DNA from 4 places in the Desulfosporosinus sp. SYSU MS00001 genome. Region 2 is predicted to be linked to each of the others. Evidence: a T-box and tRNA genes for the amino acid it is inferred to sense, from the RefSeq annotation. Region 2 holds a T-box; the other regions hold tRNA genes.

Region 1 (3,129 bases), on a different contig from region 2:
AAGCTGAACTCACGAAACTCAGTGTTAAAAAAGTTTATGTAACCAGTGGAACGGCAGTTATCAAGCAAGGGGTTATCGATGAGCTAAAAAGTATGGACATCACAATCGTTCCCCTTGGTGGATTCGATAAATATGAAACATCCGTCAACATTGCTAAACAAATGACTGGAGTAACTAAAGTTGCTATTACTAATAGCATCCAAGATGCACTCTCAATTGCCTCAATAGCTTCGGCAAACAATGAGCCAATTCTTTTGACTGAAAAAGATGTTGTGCCAACAAGTGTACAAGCATATTTAGCATCCACCACTGGATCAGCAATCACTTCTTCCGATATCATCGGAGGGACAGGTGTCATTAGTGCTACAGTAGAAGCAAAGCTCCCAAGCCCGACCAGACACTTCGGTCAAACAGCTTATGATACGAATGCACAAGTTATCTACGACTTCGGCTCAACCATCAATTTTGATCAAGTATTTATTGCTAACGGTGTAACTGGTATTGATGCTCTGGCTGGTGCTCCACTGGCAGCTCAGACTAATTCACCTATTGTACTCATAGATGGAGTTCATTCTGCCACTGCTTCTTATGCTGGCAAGATTTCAACAGTTAGTGCTCTTTATGGTGCTCTTGATGGCAATGGAGATGGTACTGCTGAAGATGCCCTTAATGATAAGATTACCGTAACTTTGTCATCATTTACCAACCAAGCCTCGGGTGTCACTACTGCTCTCGGTGGGACTGCTGTTGTACCCGAATCTTTACGATTTGGAGTTCCTATTGCTAAACCTAACCTATCCGACTTCACAGTGACAGCTTCAGGCACGGCAGTAACACCTTCAGCAATCTCAGTGTCTTATGCATCAGTAACTTTAACAGTCCCAAAAACTGATCAGCCTGTAGAATATAATGTATCCTACAAAGGTGGAGACCCAGTAGTTGCCAATACTCAAGCTTCAAGTACAGCACCAATCAACGTAAAAGTTGGTCAAAACTTTAATATAATTTCCAGTAGAGCAGGTAACCCAGTATATGATTGGGTCTATGTTCCAAATAATGATCCTATAACGTTAATTAAACAAACTGGTGTTCCAATTGGCCCTCCTGGGGTTGTTGGATTAGGAGGAGAAGTTGTATCGACTTTCCAAGCTACTCAAACTGGAAGCTTCACAGTGCAATATACTAATGTGGGAGAATCTAAAACAATTGATTATGTAATAAACGTCAGCTAAGGGATTGTACAATTTGCTAGGGGCAAACCGTTCCTAGCAAATTCTTTTTTAGTAAATGATTAGACCCCATAAATTGTGCCTTTTCAATGTATCGGTCACACCTACCTCTGAATACAACGGTCCAAAACACAAAAGGAGCTGGCAATTTCTTACCAACTCCGTTAAACCCTTAATATAACTGTGTTTCATTAAGTGTGGTGGGCGAGGTGGGACTTGAACCCACACATACTCACATATATCGGTTTTTGAGACCGACGCGTCTGCCATTCCGCCACTCGCCCAAATCATATTTGCAATGAATTAATACGACTTAGCTATAATAACATTATTTGAACACTTAAGTCAAGCTTTTTTTAGAGTATTAGACCGATTTATCTTGGAACGTTCCAATCGCCCGAAGCTTCTGGTACCGTTTCTCTTGCAGAGCTTCCGGAGACTCTGTCCGCAGACGGACGAGGTACTTGGCAATAACCTCTGACAATTCATCAGCTGTCTGCCTTAAGTTATAATGCGCTCCACCTTGAGGTTCTCTGACTACTTCGTCCGCAACTCCCAATTTTAACAAATCTTGGGCTGTGAACTTCAAAGCTGCCGCAGCTTCTTTAGCCTTTGAGGTATCTTTCCAAAGAATAGATGCGCAGCTTTCCGGAGCAATGACAGAGTAAAAGGAATTCTCCAGCATCAAAATAACGTTTCCTACCCCTAGCGCCAATGCACCGCCGCTTCCACCCTCTCCGATAACCGTACTGATCACCGGAACATGGTACCCGGACATAGCCAACAAACATCTTGCAATAGCTTCACCTTGTCCCCGTTCTTCGGCTGCTAAATCGCAGGCCGCACCAGGGGTATCAATAAAGGTCAAAATCGGTCGCCCGAACTTCTCTGCTTGATCCATTAAGCGCAAGGCTTTGCGATACCCTTCAGGATGGGGCATACCGAAATTGCGCTTAATGTTTTCCTTGGTGTCTTTTCCTTTAACTTGAGCAATCACCGTCACTGGTACACCTCGGAAAAAGGCCATCCCGCCGGCAATAGCCTGATCATCAGCATACAACCGGTCTCCCTTAAGTTCAATAAAATCATCAAATAAGAGCGGCGCATAATCGTAGAAGTTTGGTCGCTCTGGATGTCGGGCAATCTGGACTTTTTGCCACGGTTCAAGATTGCCGTAAATTTCTTTCTTAAGAAGAGAGACTTTTTTCTCTAAGGTCTCTACTTCACGGGAAAGATCAATATCTTTTTCAGCAGAAAACTTTTGCAGTTCCGCTATTTTCCGTTCAAGTTCTATAATAGGTTTTTCAAATTCAAACAGTTGCGCCATGCTGAACCCCTTCCTGATGGTACCGCAACAAACGTGCCAGTGTAGACCGCATTTGAGCACGTTCTACAATAAGATCGATCAAACCGTGCATTTGATTAAACTCAGCCGTTTGGGCTCCCGCCGGCAATTCTTGCCTCATTGTCTGCTTGATGACTCTCGGTCCGGTAAATCCTATTAAAGCATTCGGTTCAGCAATTAAAATATCACCAAGAGAAGCATAGCTGGCCGTGACCCCTCCAAAGGTCGGATCTGTAAGTACCGAAATATATAACAAATGATTTGCAGCTAACCGTCCCAAAGCTGCACTTGTCTTGGCCATTTGATAGAGAGAAAGAATTCCTTCTTGCATTCGGGCACCGCCGGAAGTAGAGAAAATGACAACGGGCAGGCGCAAATCAATCGCCCGTTCAACGGCACGAGCAATTTTTTCCCCGACTACAGACCCCATACTGCCCATCATGAAATTAGCTTCATTAAAAGCCAAAACAACAGGAATTCCCTCAATCATAGCCCGGCCTGTAAGAGCCCCTTCAATCATTCCCGCTTTTTCCTGAGCCTCAAGAAGTTTCTCGT
Region 2 (3,129 bases):
GTTAAATGGCAAAGATTTTGGCGGAAGACCTCTAACGGTGAATGAAGCTAAACCGAAACAAATGTAATATCCCGCGGACTGGAAGGGAGGCCCTCTGACATGCTTGTGGGGGTCTCCCTTCTAAAATGACTAAATAAATTTCAACTGCTTCCTGTACCCCTTGTTGAGCAATCATATGTACATTAATGTTTTAAGTCACAGATCACGGACAATACTAAAATTAAGGTTAATTTATAAAAAATTTTGCAGTCTATGGCCTAAATTGATAGAATGTAAGATAATGCAAAAGAGATAGATAATTGGCGTTTAAGGGGGAGCGGGAACGTGGAGCTGCAAGTTGAAGAGGTAATGAGTCTTGCCAAGCATATGATTTCAGAGTCAAGGTTCAAGCATACTTTGGGCGTTGCTGATCATGCTGAAATGTTAGCCAAACGCCACGGGGTCGATCCTGTGAAAGCACGCTGTGCGGGGTTAGCTCATGATTTGGCAAAGGAACTTCCGGCAAAGGTACAGGTGGGTTTAGCACGCTATTGGAATCTGCTGGAATACCCCGAAGATGAGAAGTATCCTTATGTTTTGCACGGCCGTCTTTCGGCCTATTGGCTGGAACATTATTTTAAGGTTGAGGATAAAGACTTGTTGGCGGCAATTGCCAGTCATACTTTAGGGAGACCAGGAATGTCCCCCTTAGAGATGCTGATTTACAGCGCTGATCTAACAGAACCAGGCCGAACTTTTCCGGAAGTGGACAAGTTGCGTCAATCCCTGTATGATGATTTAGAAAAGGGTACGTTTGACTGTGTTGAAGGCACTTTACTATATTTAAAGGAAAGCAACCATCCAATTCATCCTTTAACGCAACTAACCTATGATGATTTGAAAAGGAGGATATCTATTGGAACTTGATCAAAATAAACTTACCGAAGTTATTCATCTGGCCGAAGATAAAAAGGGTGGTGATCTTACCCTTCTCAACCTAAAGGGGATTTCTATGGTTACAGATTATTGTCTGATTGTGACGGGAAATTCATCAATCCAGGTGAAAGCGATCACGAATCACTTGGAGGAAAAATTGCCAGAGATCGGAATTCCAGTAATGCACGTTGAAGGATTGCCTGATGCTAAGTGGGTTTTGATGGATTGCGGCGGAGATTTGGTCATACATATCATGACTCCGGAACAACGTGAATTTTACCAGCTTGAGCGCCTTTGGAAGGATGCTCAGGAGGTTTCTTTCGTTAGTTTGGTTTAAGGGTTTTTAAAAAAGTAATTTATTGTTAAGGAAAAACGACTTCTATAATTAAAAGCTGTGATAGGGAATAGTACTCGAAACCCTTCCTCAGAGAAGCGGCGGTTGGTGAAAGCCGTTGAAGGGGATTGTTGGAACTCGTCCTGGAGCTGTGTTCAGGTAATAATGAACATCGGTGAGAACCGTTACAATCTTTGAGTGCATTTAGGAATTTGGGTGGTATCACGGGAGCAGGCCTCTCGTCCCTTGGGACGGGGGGATTTTTGCTATAAGCCGTAATAATAAGGGGGAAGGTTTTAGTGCAAGAGAAATATTCGTTTACAGAAATTGAACCAAAGTGGCAGAAAAAATGGCTGGAAGAAAAGGCTTATAAGACAGAAGAATCTTCGGACAAGCCAAAGTATTATGCTTTAGCCATGTTCCCTTATCCCTCCGGGGATTTGCATATGGGTCATGTAAGAAACTATTCTATTGCCGATGTTATCGCCCGTTTTAAACGGATGCAGGGTTTTAATGTTCTTCATCCCATTGGCTGGGACTCTTTTGGTTTGCCTGCAGAAAATGCTGCCATTAAGCACCAGACTCCGCCGGCAGATTGGACTTGGAAAAACATTGCCAATATGCAGAGACAGCTTAAGGGAATGGGTCTTTCCTACGATTGGGATCGGGAAGTAGCAACTTGCCATCCTGGATATTATAAGTGGACACAGTGGATGTTTTTGGAGTTTTATAAGCATGGCTTGGTGTATAAGAAAAAGGCTGCGGTTAATTGGTGTCCTTCCTGCACCACGGTTTTAGCAAATGAGCAGGTTGTCGACGGGGCCTGTGAGCGGTGTGATACGCCTGTGACGAAGAAAAACCTCGAACAGTGGTTTTTCAAAATTACGGATTATGCTGAGACTCTGCTGCGGGATTTGGATGATCTGCCCGGCTGGCCTGAGAAGGTTAAAACCATGCAGCGCAATTGGATTGGGCGTTCGGAAGGTGTCGAGGTTCAATTTGCTTTAGATGGGCGATCAGAGAAATTTTCGGTTTATACAACTCGTGTTGATACATTGTTCGGAGTAAGTTATGTTGTTCTAGCGCCTGAACATCCCCTGGTTCTGGAATTAGTAAAGGGAACGAAGTATGAGGCTGACGTTTTGGCCTTCATCAATAAAATGAACGGGCTGAATGAAATCGCTCGGACTTCGACAGAAGCTGAAAAAGAAGGCTTGTTTATCGGGGCTTATTGCCTTAATCCCTTAAGCGGTGAGAAACTGCCGATTTGGATTGCCAATTATGTTCTTGTGGAATACGGCACCGGTGCGGTTATGGGAGTTCCTGCCCACGATGAACGGGACTTTGAGTTTGCCACGAAGTATCAATTACCTATTAAAACGGTCATTGTGTCTAACGATAGTGAGCCTGGTGAGAAGGACAACCCCCTTACAGCTGCTTATACGGACGATGGTATTCTGGTTAATTCCGGTTCTTTTGACGGTCTAAGCAGTGACGAGGGCTGGGATAAGATTGCTGATGAAGTAGAGCATCGTGGTGTTGGCCAGCGCAAGGTCAATTTCCGCTTGCGTGACTGGCTCATATCCCGTCAGCGGTATTGGGGTGCACCGATTCCGATGGTATATTGTGAAGCTTGCGGTACTGTTCCTGTCCCGGAAGAGCAGCTGCCGGTAATGCTCCCTGAAGATGTGGTGTTTAAAACGGGAGAGAATCCTTTGGCGACTTCGAAGTCCTTTACGGAAACGACATGTCCGAAGTGCGGCGGTCCTGCGCACCGTGAAACAGATACCATGGATACCTTTGCTTGTTCCTCCTGGTATTTCCTCAGATATACCGATCCTCGAAATACTGAGGCACCTTTTACTAAGGATGCTGTGGAT
Region 3 (3,129 bases), on a different contig from region 2:
GGCAAGGGCATAGACGAGGTATTGAAGCTTTTTAATATAGGCATGCAGAATTACGATTACTGTATTATTCAATACGCCAAAGTAATCGAATTTGTGTCACAAACGGTAATACGTCAGGAGATTACAAATAAAGCTAGGGCAAAACTATTAAGTCAAAAAGCCCTTAATCCAGATGCCAATTATATTAAGGGACTTGAGCAGATGTTTGTTGATTTTAAACAAAAATTTGACACCGACAGAAGTACCATTAAAGCAACTATTAAGACCTGTTGTGACGTACTTGAAGTTGTTGATTATGCACCAGATTACTTGAAAAAAGTGCAAGACCTGAAGAGTAACTTACAAAAGGATAAGGCAGTCAAAGAGACGGTTTTAGAAGTTGCCTTTGACCAGATAGCTGATAGCATTTCGGACACCAGGAATTATATCGCACATGCGAAAGCAAATTACAGCCTCAAAGGAAATGAATGTCCAGAGAATGAAAAACAACAGTTTGTTGATATGTTACGTATACTCGCTATTCAAACGATTAGATGGTACTCCAATATCCATGAGGGTAGCAGAATTGTTAATTAACCCATTCGAAATAAAGTGATTGCTTATTTTTGCTTACACTAGGCGTAGTGTCGTATGAGGCGGGGGCATTTCCCGTAACGGGGTGGCTAGCAGAGACTAATGACTGATTTTTCCTTTCAAATTATAACACTTAGTTAAATCCAAACCTAAATATTTGGAAGGAATTTCATGGTCAGAGATGGAACAGTTTCATTAGAGTGAGGATTGTGGAGGTGAGAAGATTGAACAGTGACGAAAAAATAGAGGAAATAATGAGCAAACTAAATGCCATCGATTTTAAGTCTGAAGGTATCCAGTACTTAGAAGAACTCAAGAAAGAATATTTGCAGCAAGTCGAAGCCTTGGGTGAAAAGGTACAGTCCATACGCAAGGAATACGGAAGGACATTTGCCAAAAGAGAGGTTGAGACTGTAAGCGGCATTGTTCTCCCGTTTGAACCAAAAAAATCTGAAGAGTTAGAGAGAGAGTCAGACGAGGTTCGTAAAGAGTTAAACTCACTGAGAACCAGACTGTCGGCTATAGAAAAGGCATTGGAAATTCAAAATTCAAGGCATAGAAAGCTGATTGACCAATTGAAATAAACCATCTCGGAGCTAGACGTTAAGTGTCTAGCCTTCTTTTTATGTTTGTCAAAAATTAACTCTTGTACTAATACGAATTTCACCGCTAGAATAAAGACACGCACTAGATTTGCGTATTTCCCACGCAAAAACCGCACTAGACCACCATAAAATAACGTTCAAGTACGATGGTTGTGCGTTTTAGCGAACAAAAAACAAAAAACGCGACTCCCCTACGGGAATCACGTTTATCAGCATTATGGTGCGGTCGAGAGGACTTGAACCTCCATGCCCTTGCGAGCACTAGAACCTGAATCTAGCGCGTCTGCCAGTTCCGCCACGACCGCGTAACATTAATTATTATAGGAGATGACCTTCATCTTGTCAACCTATTTTGTAGATATTTTTTAGTAGTGTTCGCCATTGCCATTGTTAACACCTAATTATCTGTATTCAGTATAATGAAACTTAAATATTTCGCGTTCTGATTTTCTATGGTACAATTATGGCTTAAAGAATAAGTTATCGAAGGTTTCAATATAATCATGAATTAACTTGATAAGATCTTATTATGAAAAGTTACAACTAGGAAACGTTGTACCTAGTTTTCTAGGAAAAAAGAGTAGACCCCGGCATCATTAACAATTATGCCAGGGGTCTTTAGTATAGAGAGGGAAGAGAGAGTTTCTTATGAGGAATCGGTCAAGGGGAGATTTTCCGGAGTGGGTGATCTGGGGAGTTGTTTTAGTATGGGGAGCAAACTATGTTGTTGGGAAATGGGGAATGGCTGGATTTGATCCTCTGTCGTTTACTGTGCTTCGCTTTGTGGGAGCATCTCCAATTCTTCTTCTGCTTTTGTATACTTTGGAAAAAAACATACGAGTTGAATTAAAGGATTGTTGGAGTTTAGCTCTAATAGGTTTAGTAGGAGTTACGATCTATCAGACGTTGTTTATGGCTGCCGTAAAATATGCGACTGCGACAAATGCTTCCTTGATTGTTGCAGTTTCTCCGGTTTTCACGGCTATATTTGCTTGGCTGGCAGGACAAGAACGTTTGGGTTCACGAGGGCGAAGGGGGAGCGCCTTGTCAATAGTGGGAGTGATTTTTGTTCTATTATTTGGGACAAATAAATTAGCCCTCGGTTGGGAAGTATTGCGAGGAGATCTTATAGCCCTGTTGTCTTCCTGTATCTGGGGGTTATATCCTGTACTTGCCAAACGCATGCTAAGTAAGTATTCTGCCTTGAAAACGATTACTTTCTCCTCTCTCTTTGGGACTATTTTTCTTTTGATTGTTGGTCTAAAAGGTGTTACCGAGTTATCATGGTCAACGATCCCCTTTTCAGCATGGGGTTCGGTGTTGTTTTCAACGCTCCTCGTCACAGCCTACGGCCTGGTGGTTTGGTATTATGCTATAAGCAGGATTGGAGTAAATCGAGTGATGGCTTATATGTATGCCGTCCCCGCTGTTGCCGTTATCACGGCTGCGGTGATTCTTAAAGAGAGGATTCATCTTTTGCAGATTGTGGGAGCAGTCATCATTTTCGGGGGAATTCGTCTTATACGCAAAGATAAGATTTCGATGATCGAGAATTAAAGATAGAGGATTAGACTATAGGAGGGCATCATGACTAAACGGATCATTGTGGGTATAACCGGAGCAAGTGGCTCAATCTATGCACTGACCCTGATTAAGGTTCTGGCGTTAATGGAATGGCAGGTTGAGTTGGTTATGACGTCGACAGGCGAAAAAGTATTGACCTTTGAAACAGGGTCTGATAGGCAGAGCTTACCTGAGAATGTTCATATCCATGAAAATACGAATTTGTTTTCCTCTCTGGCAAGCGGCTCTTATCGAACTCATGGGATGGTTGTTATTCCCTGTTCGATGAATACTTTAGGTTTAATGGCAACCGGTACAGGAGATCATCTCTTAGCACGTGCTGCCCAGGTAACGTTGAAAGAACGTCGGCCTTTTGTGGTTGTGCCGC
Region 4 (3,129 bases), 150 kb from region 2:
GAGTTCCAAGGACATCTTTTTGGCCCATAATTTGCTTAGATAAATTACTAATGGTAGAAGATCCAGAAGACCCTTTTGGAACGGGGGTTAAATACTGCTGTTTTTGTTCCTGGGTACTAGTGCTTTGTTGATTACTAGTTGAATTTGTCGGGTTAGATTGTTGCTGAGTTTTACCTGTTGTGGCTCCACAGCCTACTAATGTTAATCCCAAAATTGAAACTAGCAATACTTTGTTTATTCTTCTAAACAAGTATAAACACTCCAATCAACTTTATTTTGACTTCGCATATTATACCACTTATTTAGAACTCATAAAAACTTAACAGAAATCGGTGAATTCTCATAAAGAGCTCTCACTATCTACTAAGCCAATCCAGCAATCACTATCGAAAGGCTCTTCCGTTTTTTCTAGCACATCGGGCTATTAAACCTAATTTCACCACTTGTACAAGTCTAATATTGCAAATCCCAAACACACATAGTATTTTCCTGAAGGTAGGTTTATTATGTAAATTTCGTCACCCTAGAACTTTCCTTTGTCGATATAATAATTCATTAATCAATTTATCGAGTTTTACGCTAATTTGAATTATCATCGGGCTATAAAAAAAGAAGCACCTCCCTGTTTTTGGTAAAACCCAGTTTTAAGATAGAATGCTCTCTTTAATGCAAAAACCCCGCAAACCTCTTTCATTAGCAGCATCTCCTTCAGGAGCAAAAAACTTTGTCAAGCGTAACTTTAGTCATTACAACTATATCCCATATTAATTGCGAATCATGGCGAAATAGCATAACTATTGCTAAAGAGAAATCCCCTTGGATAGAAAATAAAAAACTATCTAAGGGCTGTTCAAGCCAATTTCTTACTTCGCTTGCACTTCCCAAAGCATTATTAAAAAACCAAACTGCTTTTTGTCGTATAATTGAACGTTTCCCTTGGCTATATTTGCTGATATGATGTAGTTGCTCTAATAATTCGTCTAAACGCCAAAAATCCTCCTTTTAACCGTCTGAATCCAAACGGTTAAAAGGAGGATTCTACTTTTTCTAAGCAACAAAATCTCATTCAGTGATCCACTAGATTACTAAAATCAACTTCGCTGGATTTGCCCTTAAATCTCTTTTAAATTCTCATTTAAAAAATCCCGCAAATCCTTAAACCATAATCCTTGAGCCCAAATAAAATGGTGCGGGAGACAGGACTTGAACCTGCACGGTTGCCCGCTGGAACCTAAATCCAGTGCGTCTGCCAGTTCCGCCACTCCCGCATGTTGAAATCACGTAGCAGAAAATATAATATCATATTTCCTACAAAAAAACAAGTAATAGAATTTTAATTTGAGACCAATTCATTTCCCATTTTCCTAAATTTAGCGGTTTGCAATAAGCCGTAAAATTAAACAATTAATTTATCATAGTTTACCTAACCTGAGTTTACCCTATCACACCATTATCCCATGCTCCGTAATAACCAAAAATATTCGGATAGTAAAATGATCAGATCAATTCCTATCAAAAACAGCAAATTCTTCAGCCAATTCTCCGGATAGTTCCAAAAATACAAAATGAGATTGATTACGACAAGGACGACTGAGCTAATACCCCAACGCCAATACAAGCTTGAGTCTTTGGAAAAAAGATGAATAAACCAAATGATGGGCAAAAAAAGAAAGACACCCAAAAAGGTAATCATATTGTATCCAATTTGGCGACGCAGATCATCAGGGGTAGGTTTAGCTTTGCCCAAAATCTTCTCTCCTTATCTGCTCTGATTATTACTTGAATATCAGTATACCATGATTGTAGCAAATCCGAGAACATCGAAGAAACAAAGCTTAAAGATAACATGAATTCGATTCGAATAAAAATTCGAATTCGAATATGAACATAAGCATGAACATATTTTAAACGTACAATATACATAAAAAGACATTAACATTAAAACGCGAACATAATCCCGATTGTAATCATAAGCATCAGAAAAAACTTCCATAAACTTCTTCTGAATATAGAAACTCCCGCTCACTGCAGAAGTGAACGGGAGTACTTTTTCAACTATTGTTGCCATGCCTTCTCAGAGGATTCAGTTACCCCATCTCTAATCTCTTTGATGGTCTTCTCTGCCGTGGCTTTTACTTTTTGGCCCATTTCCATGCTCGGGATTTGTTGATCCTTTTACAGAAGGATGAACAGAATTGGCACTAGCCTTAAGACCGGGCATCGTGGTTCCTTGAGTCATCGGAGGTTGCTGAGCAGACGTAACTTGCTGAGTCCCGGAATTATCCTCATCCTGGTCCTGATCATCCAGGTTAAGCTTTACATTTTGCTTCAGGGACTTCTTAAAATTTTCTAAAGCGACTTTAGCTTCCTTTTCTAATTGCTTATTATTCTTTGTTGTCGGTTGAGTATTTGTTGGACTTGAGTTTGCTGTCACTGAGCCGGAATCAGCCACAGATCCCGATGTTGATGCAGAAGTGCCGGAAGCGACCGCCGAACTTGAAGTCGTACTCGCGGTGGAATCCATTCCTTCAGCCTGCAGCTTGGTTACATCCTTTTCCATAGTTTTAACAATATTCAAGGCTAATCTTTGGGCGGCTTGTGGGGGAAGCTTATCCAATAAACTGCTCAACACCGCAATATTATTTGAATTCACATTTGCGAGGGCTATGGAGAGAGCTTTAGCTGTTTCGCTGTTTGGATCTTTTGCTTGGTTAATGAAATTTTGAGCCTGGCTGATCTTGTCTGAGTATTGAGATAGACTGGCTTCAGCAGCTTCAGAATTTCCTTGCTGCATAAGGTTCTTAGCTTCGGCTAACTTTGCTAAAGCATGGTGCTCATTAATAGAAGCCTTATTCACAGGATCAGACGTCAATATCAGCTGAATTTTACCTAATAAATCTGTGAACCAATTTTCGGCTGTGACGGTATTGCCATTACCATCAACAACAGTCGCCGGAGATACCGTAACAGGCACTGTGGGGTCTAAAGGAGGAGTAGTTGTAGCTGTAGTTGAAGTTGAAGCTGGAGCTGTAGTTGTAGTTGTAGTTGTAGCTGGAGCTGTAGTTGTAGTTGTAGTTGTAGCTGGAGCTGTAGTTGTAGTTGTAGCTGGAGCTGTAGTTGTTGTAGTTG

What was found. A T-box is a leader RNA that pairs with one kind of tRNA and senses whether it is charged. The one in region 2 lies ahead of leuS (leucine--tRNA ligase), so its partner is inferred to be a tRNA-Leu.
Region 1: it encodes a tRNA-Leu, which carries the amino acid that the T-box ahead of leuS (leucine--tRNA ligase) is inferred to sense. The anticodon was not compared.
Region 3: it encodes a tRNA-Leu, which carries the amino acid that the T-box ahead of leuS (leucine--tRNA ligase) is inferred to sense. The anticodon was not compared.
Region 4: it encodes a tRNA-Leu, which carries the amino acid that the T-box ahead of leuS (leucine--tRNA ligase) is inferred to sense. The anticodon was not compared.

Annotation. Positions count from the first base shown of each region.
Region 1 covers NZ_JBNFTW010000002.1:249,365-252,493, reverse strand. The annotation lists partial or broken gene ACPUYX_RS04585 (cell wall-binding repeat-containing protein) at 1-776, shown strand, start outside; tRNA gene ACPUYX_RS04580 (tRNA-Leu) at 1,428-1,513, opposite strand; gene ACPUYX_RS04575 (acetyl-CoA carboxylase carboxyltransferase subunit alpha) at 1,594-2,556, opposite strand; gene accD (acetyl-CoA carboxylase, carboxyltransferase subunit beta) at 2,540-3,129, opposite strand, start outside.
Region 2 covers NZ_JBNFTW010000001.1:206,605-209,733, forward strand. The annotation lists gene ACPUYX_RS00960 (RNA-binding protein) at 1-67, shown strand, start outside; gene yqeK (bis(5'-nucleosyl)-tetraphosphatase (symmetrical) YqeK) at 325-906, shown strand; gene rsfS (ribosome silencing factor) at 896-1,252, shown strand; T-box leader at 1,301-1,499, shown strand; gene leuS (leucine--tRNA ligase) at 1,549-3,129, shown strand, end outside.
Region 3 covers NZ_JBNFTW010000002.1:462,251-465,379, forward strand. The annotation lists gene ACPUYX_RS05605 (hypothetical protein) at 1-576, shown strand, start outside; gene ACPUYX_RS05610 (hypothetical protein) at 798-1,157, shown strand; tRNA gene ACPUYX_RS05615 (tRNA-Leu) at 1,397-1,483, opposite strand; gene ACPUYX_RS05620 (DMT family transporter) at 1,827-2,735, shown strand; gene ACPUYX_RS05625 (UbiX family flavin prenyltransferase) at 2,766-3,129, shown strand, end outside.
Region 4 covers NZ_JBNFTW010000001.1:53,000-56,128, reverse strand. The annotation lists gene ACPUYX_RS00265 (hypothetical protein) at 1-250, opposite strand, end outside; gene ACPUYX_RS00260 (hypothetical protein) at 725-958, shown strand; tRNA gene ACPUYX_RS00255 (tRNA-Leu) at 1,186-1,268, opposite strand; gene ACPUYX_RS00250 (hypothetical protein) at 1,451-1,747, opposite strand; gene ACPUYX_RS00245 (DUF5667 domain-containing protein) at 2,099-3,129, opposite strand, start outside.